3 regions of the Devosia sp. 2618 genome follow, and region 2 is predicted to be linked to each of the others. Evidence: predicted binding sites of a transcription regulator. Region 2 holds the regulator's gene; each other region holds the start of a gene.
What was found. The regulator PhoB, encoded in region 2, activates phosphate uptake and scavenging genes when phosphate is short. The targets are predictions, from matches to a motif close to TGTCATNNANCTGTCAT.

Region 1 (2,266 bases), 2.4 Mb from region 2:
GTGGTCATTTCCGAGATCGATGGCTCGCCGCCGGCATCGCTTTTGCGGTCGACTTCATACTGCATGTGCGAGCCGTTAAAGAGGCCGAGAACGCGGGTCGTGTCGGCGCCCAGGGCGTCGAAGCCTTCCTTGTTCCAGATATACTGGCCGTCATTGTACTTGGCCTGCCAGTCTGCGATCAGGTCGCGGTCCTTGCGGGCGCCGGACTTGGTCTCGTCTTCCGGGTCCTTCTGAGTGTCGAGCATGAAATTGGCACGGCCGCCGCCGAAGACGACTTCAAAGCCATTGCCGAACGACCAGTCGACGAGCTGGGCCGCGATGTCGGCACACTTGCCGACAGCGTCAGCTGGCAGCTTGGTATCGGTTTCCCAATCGCGACCGACAGTGTGCGCATAGGCAGCAGCGGGAGTCGCGTGGGTGATGCGGGCGGTGGAAACGACGCCGGTGGCAAGACCGGCTTCTTCGGCCTGCTCGAAAATCGACATTGTGGTCGACCCGGCCTGGGTGGAGCAATCTTCGAGCACGGCGTTCTGGTCGACACCGATGGTGCCGTTGAGCGACTTCACGCCCGAGGTGATGGCGGTTGCCGTTGGGGCCGAGTCGGCCACCTGGCTGTCATGGGTATAGGTCTTGACCAAAGCCGTGTGCGGCAAAAGCTGCTCGAAGGCGAGGCTGTGGGACTCTCCGTCAACACCGGCCAGCTGGCCTTCGTGGATACGGGCAGCGGTGATGGTTGGGATGGACAGACCATCGACCACGAAAAGGATGACGTTCTTGGCCTTGCCGGTATTGGGCTGGATGGCTTCCTTGGCGGCAAGCTGTTCCTGAGCGGCCAAGAAATAGCTGTCATTGGCCTGCGGAAGAGCGGTCTGCGCCAGCGCCGGAAGGGTAAGGGATAGCGTCGACACGCCAGCGAAAAGGGCTCGGGAGAGCTTGACCATGAGATGAACCTATCTGTTGAGGCGACCCGCAGGAGCGACGGGCAGCGGGCAGGCCGAGCCATAGAGCGGTCATATGACAGGGGTGTGTAATTGAGCAGTTTTGGCCGCCTTGTGACCTTGCCCCAGAGGGCAGCGTGGCAGCCCTGGCGCTGTCATCGGTCAGTCACGCCGCTGTGATGTGCGTGACATCACCGCTGGTTAGGGCAGTGCGTCCATTATTCCTCTGGAGACTACCATGCTCAAAGCTCTCGCCCTTGGCGTCAGCCTCAGCCTCCTCGCAACCCTCGCGATGGCTCAAGATACCACTTCTGGCCCGGCAAAGTTCGACGCCATGCTGAAGGCCCATGCCGAGCTGCCCGCACAGACCTTCCTTCCGGCTCCAGCGGACGCGCCCGCCGGCCTGCAGATGTCGGGCCGCTTCACCTCTGGCACTCGCGTCGAGACCCCTTATGGCTGGGCCAACCCTGCTTCGGGTATTGCCATGCCATTCCCTGGCCAGCCCCTCCAGGGCATGAGCGGCGTTCGTTCGCTGGGCGACGACCGCTTCCTGTTTCTGACGGACAATGGCTATGGCACCAAGGCCAACTCGTCCGACGCCATGCTGATGTTCAATGTCCTCAAAATGGACTGGACCACGGGCAAGGTTGGTATCGAAAAGACCACCTTCCTCAAGGATCCAAACCGCGTCGTGCCATTCCCGATCATCACCGAGCATAGCGAAAGCCGCTACCTCACCGGCGCCGATTTCGACCCTGAATCGATCCAGCCCGTTGGCGACAACTTCTGGATCGGCGAAGAATTCGGTCCATGGCTGATCGAAGTCGACGCCGATGGCGTCGTGCTGCAGGTGGTCAAGTCCAATCCAGGCGGCGTCGACTACAAGTCGCCCGACAACCAGTTCACCGTGCAGCCAGCTGCCGGTTCGGTCGTCACCGGCATCAATACCGGCCGCTCGGGCGGTTATGAAGGCATGGCGCTTTCGCTCGATGGCAAGACGCTTTACCCGTTGCTCGAAAAGCCCTTCTTCGACGAAGCCGCTGGTGCACTCGAAACCGTTGATGGCAAGCCAGTCATCCGCATGCTGGAATTTGACGTCGCCGGCTCGGCCTGGAGCGACAAGATCCGCTACTATCCCCTCGACGACGCTGGCCACGCCATCGGTGACTTCAACATTTTCGAAGGCACACGCGGCCTGATCATCGAGCGTGACAACAATGAAGGCGACGACGGTCGCGAAAAGGCCGCGGCCTTCAAGCGCATCTACCTGGTTGATCTGGAACGTGCCGACGAAAACGGCGTGCTCGAAAAGATCGCCTATATCGACC
Region 2 (2,266 bases):
GGCAAATATCGGCAAAGACCATATCGTCACCGCCTACAGCGATGAACTTGTCGCCCTCGCCCAGTCGATCGCCGAAATGGGCGGTCAGGTCGAAGTCGCCATCGAGAACGGCACCAAGGCCCTGCTCAAGCTCGACCGCGAGCTGGCAGACGTCACCATCATCGCCGACCAGCATATCGACGACATGCAGCGCAAGATCGACGACATGGCCGTTTCCATGATCGCCCGTCGCCAGCCAATGGCTTCGGACCTGCGCGCCATCATCACCTCGATCCACGTCGCGGCCGATCTCGAACGCGTTGGCGACATGGCCAAGCAGCTGGCCCGCCGCTCGCTCAAGCTCGAAGGCATGAGCCTGCAGCCAACCTTTTACAACGGCGTCAAGAACATGACGGCGCTGGTGCTCCGCCAGATCAAGGAGGCGCTCGACGCCTACTCGAACCGCGATGCAGCTGCCGCCATCGAAGTGTGTAACCGCGACGACGAAGTCGACGCCATGCACACCTCTCTGTTCCGCGAACTCCTCACCTACATGATGGAAGATCCGCGCAACATCACGCCCTGCACGCATCTGCTGTTTTGCGCCAAAAACCTTGAGCGCATCGGCGACCACGCGACCAACATCGCCGAACGCGCCTATTACCTCCAGACCGGCAAGCAGCTCACCAGCGACGTCCAGGACCTGCAGCGCACCCAGATCAAGGCCTGAGATACCAGTCCCTCGCCCCAGTAGACCTCATGGTGAGCTTGTCGAACCACGAGGTCGTCGCACACCAGCCTCCACTCGCTAGACCTCGTGGTTCGCCAAGCTCACCATGAGGTCTTGAAACTCCGGCGCCCAAACCAGGCAGCCCCAACGGGAGCCACCCCATGCCCGCCACTATCCTTGTGGTCGAAGACGAAGGCGATATCGCCATCCTGCTCCGCTACAACCTCGAAGCCGAGGGTTTCCGCGTCGTCACCGCTGAAACCGGCGACGAAGCCCAGCACGCCATTCAGGACAAGCTGCCCGACCTGATCCTGCTCGACTGGATGCTGCCTGAAATTTCCGGCATTGAGCTCTGCCGTCGCCTCCGCGCCCGCGAAGAAACCGCCCGCGTACCGATCATCATGCTGACCGCTCGCGGTGAGGAAGAAGAACGCGTGCGTGGCCTCGCCACCGGCGCCGACGACTATGTGGTCAAGCCCTTCTCGGTGCCTGAACTGGTCGCCCGCATCCACGCCTTGCTGCGCCGCGCCAATCCAAACCTCGTCACCGCCGCCCTCAAGGTCGGTGATCTCGAACTCGATCGCACCACCCACCGCGTTCGCCGCGCCGCCCGCGATGTCCATCTCGGCCCCACCGAATACCGCCTGCTCGAATATCTGATGCGCCACCCAGGCCGCGTCTATTCGCGCGAGCAGCTGCTCGATGGCGTCTGGGGCAATGACGTCTATGTCGATGAGCGCACCGTCGACGTGCATATCGGCCGCCTCCGCCGTGCCATCAATCGTGGCCGCGAAAGCGATCCGATCCGCACCGTCCGCGGCGCCGGCTACGCCTTCGACGAACGCTTCGCCCAACTGGCTTGAGCCCAAAACACGCCCCCCACAAAATCCCCGCGAAAGCGGGGATTTTCGTTTCTGGTCAGCGCCCTGCCCTCCATCGCCCAGCCAACGCCCCTCATGCTAGCATCGGGGTCTCCCCGTTCGAGTCGATCCATGCCCCCAGCCGTCCCCCACAAAAATAACCCGCTCTATCTGCTCGCGGCCTTCGCCAGCGGCGGCCTTCTGACCCTGATGGTTCTGTTCAATGGCGAAGCCGGCAAGCATGGCGGCGCCCTGTTTTCGTCCTGGCTCGCCCATGGCACCGGCACCGTGGCGGCACTGATCTTTCTTGCCATCCTCTGGCCGCGCCGCACGCCGCAAACAACGGAACGCTCCAAAGCGCCTCTGTGGGCTTATCTCGGCGGCGCATCGGGCGCCCTCACCGTCATCCTGACCTCCACAACCGTCAACACACCACTCGCCCTCGCCGGAACGCTGGCGCTGGGTCTTGCCGGGCAAGTCGTCTTCGGCCTCGCCGCCGATCAATGGGGCTTTTTCGGCCTGCCCAAACGCCGCCTTGGCCTCCGCCAGCTCGCTGCCGTCGTGCTGATCGCCTCGGGTAGCCTGCTGATCATCCTCTTTGGCCTGGGTGGCGCGGCATGACCATTTTTATCCTCTATGCCGTTCTCGCCGGTATTCTGGTCGGCCTCAGCCGTCAGCTCAATGGTCGGCTTGCCCT
Region 3 (2,266 bases), 1.7 Mb from region 2:
CCACGATGAGGACGTGCGCAACGTCGTGGCCGACCGAATTGTCGATGTGACCGCTTTTGCGCCAAGGATTGCAGCATGACCCGTTTGAGCGAAAAACCATCCGTGCATCCCACGGCCAATGTCGTCGGCTCGATGCTGGGCCGCTACACCGAAATCGGCGCGGGCAGCACCGTGTCGCGCTCGACCATCGGCGACTATTCCTATTGCGTCGAAAACACCCAGATCGCCTATGCCCAGATCGGCAAGTTCGCCAATATCGCGAGCCATGCGCGGATTTATGCCAGCATGCATCCGATGGAGCGGGCGTCGCTGCATCACTTCACCTATCGCTCGGCCTGGTATTTCGATGGCGAAACCGATGACCAGGAGTTTTTCGACTGGCGGGCCAGCCAGGGGATCACTATTGGCCATGACACCTGGATCGGGCACGGCGCGGTGGTAATGCCGGGGGTCAAGATCGGCAATGGCGCGATCATCGGCTCCAATGCGGTGGTGACCAAGGATGTGGCGGACTTCGCCATTGCGGTTGGGGTGCCGGCGCGGACGATCAAGCAGCGGTTCAGCGACGATGTGGCGGGGCGGCTCGATGCGATGGCGTGGTGGGACTGGAGCCATGACAAGCTGCATCAGGCGCTGCCGGATTTCCGGAAGCTGGGGATTGAGGCGTTTTTGGAGAAGTATGAGGGGTAAACCCTGCCACGCCCTCGTGGTTCGAGGCTCGCGAAGGGCTCGCACCTCACCATGAGGGCTGTTCTTGGTGCTGTGTAACAGTAGCCCTCATGGTGAGGTGGGAGCGCAGCGACCCTCGAACCACGAGGGCGTGTCCTGATCCCGCGACAACCCACCACACCTATCCAGTGCACAGTCATGCAACCGTCACTGAACTTACACGCTGACGTTATGTCCCCGCCCTAGGTCTGCCGCAGTTCAACGGGCAGGGGCGCTCAATGCTCAAGATTTCCAATGTTTCGCGACGCTTCGGCGACAAGCTTGCCGTCAGCGACGTGAACCTCGAAATCCCGCAAGGCCAGATGGTCGGTATCATCGGCCGATCGGGCGCCGGCAAATCGACGCTGCTGCGCATGATCAACCGGCTCAACGACGTATCGTCTGGCTATATCGAATATGACGGGGTCAAGGTCTCCGAACTGCGCGGCCAGCACCTGCGCAACTGGCAGCGCGACTGTGCCATGATTTTCCAGCAGTTCAATCTGGTGCCGCGCCTGGATGTGATCACCAATGTGATGCTGGGTCGGCTGAACGGTCGCAATCCGGTGCTGAACCTGATGCAGATGTTTTCTCCCGACGAACAGCTCGCAGCGCTCAAGGCGCTGGAGCGCCTCGACATCGCCCAGACCTCGATGCAGTGGGCGCAGACCCTGTCAGGTGGCCAGCAGCAGCGTGTGGCGATTGCCCGGGCGCTGATGCAGAACCCCAAAATGATCCTGGCCGATGAGCCGATCGCCTCGCTCGACCCGCGCAATGCGCAGATCGTGATGGACAGCCTGCGCGACATCAATGCCGAAGGCATCACCGTCATCACCAACCTGCACACCCTCGATACGGCGCGCGCCTATTGCGAGCGCATTATCGGCATGGCGGCCGGCAAGGTTGTGTTCGACGGCACGCCGGACGAGCTGACCACCGATGTGGCCCGCACCCTTTATGGCGCAGACGGGCTCAAGGAAGCCTTTTCCGAGGCGATGACGTCCACCTCGCTCGCGCCCCTCGCCATCAAGACCGCCGACACCAGTTCGGCCTCTTAAACGAAGTTCCGCGGCCCGCCATGGGCTCGCCGACAAACCCGCGTCACCAAAGGAAAACTCCATGACCGCGATCCGCAAGATCCTGCTGGCCTCCGTGGCCCTCTCCATGTCCACCGCAGCCTTCGCCCAGGACGTTTCCGTTCTGCGCATCGGCCTTGATGGCGGCGAAAACGAAGCCGACCAGCTGCGTCGTTCGGAATGCGTTGCCGAGCCACTGAAGGCCGCAACCGGCGTTTCCGAAGTCCAGTTCTTCCCATCGCCAGACTATAACGGCATCATCCAGGGCCTGCTCGGCGGCACCATCGACATCGCCATCATGGGCGCGTCGTCCTATGCCAAGATCTACATTGCCGACCCAGAAGCCGTTGATCCTGTGCTGACCACCCAGCAGGCTGACGGTTCGACCGGCTACCACACGATCATGGTCGCCCGTAAGGATTCCGGCATCACCGATCTGGCCTCGACCAAGGGCAAGAAGCTCGGCTTTGCCGATCCAGATT

Region 1: ABIE28_RS15275 (esterase-like activity of phytase family protein) is a predicted target of PhoB. The motif match lies at 1,092-1,108, and genes of this name have one in related genera.
Region 3: phnC (phosphonate ABC transporter ATP-binding protein) is a predicted target of PhoB. The motif match lies at 864-880, and genes of this name have one in related genera.

The regions. Positions count from the first base shown of each region.
Region 1 is NZ_JBEPOO010000001.1:3,078,222-3,080,487, forward strand. It holds gene ABIE28_RS15270 (alkaline phosphatase) at 1-941, opposite strand, end outside; gene ABIE28_RS15275 (esterase-like activity of phytase family protein) at 1,177-2,266, shown strand, end outside.
Region 2 is NZ_JBEPOO010000001.1:653,932-656,197, reverse strand. It holds gene phoU (phosphate signaling complex protein PhoU) at 1-709, shown strand, start outside; gene phoB (phosphate regulon transcriptional regulator PhoB) at 871-1,572, shown strand; gene ABIE28_RS03100 (DMT family transporter) at 1,702-2,190, shown strand; gene ABIE28_RS03095 (DMT family transporter) at 2,187-2,266, shown strand, end outside.
Region 3 is NZ_JBEPOO010000001.1:2,372,000-2,374,265, reverse strand. It holds gene phnL (phosphonate C-P lyase system protein PhnL) at 1-79, shown strand, start outside; gene ABIE28_RS11965 (DapH/DapD/GlmU-related protein) at 76-690, shown strand; gene phnC (phosphonate ABC transporter ATP-binding protein) at 948-1,766, shown strand; gene phnD (phosphonate ABC transporter substrate-binding protein) at 1,828-2,266, shown strand, end outside.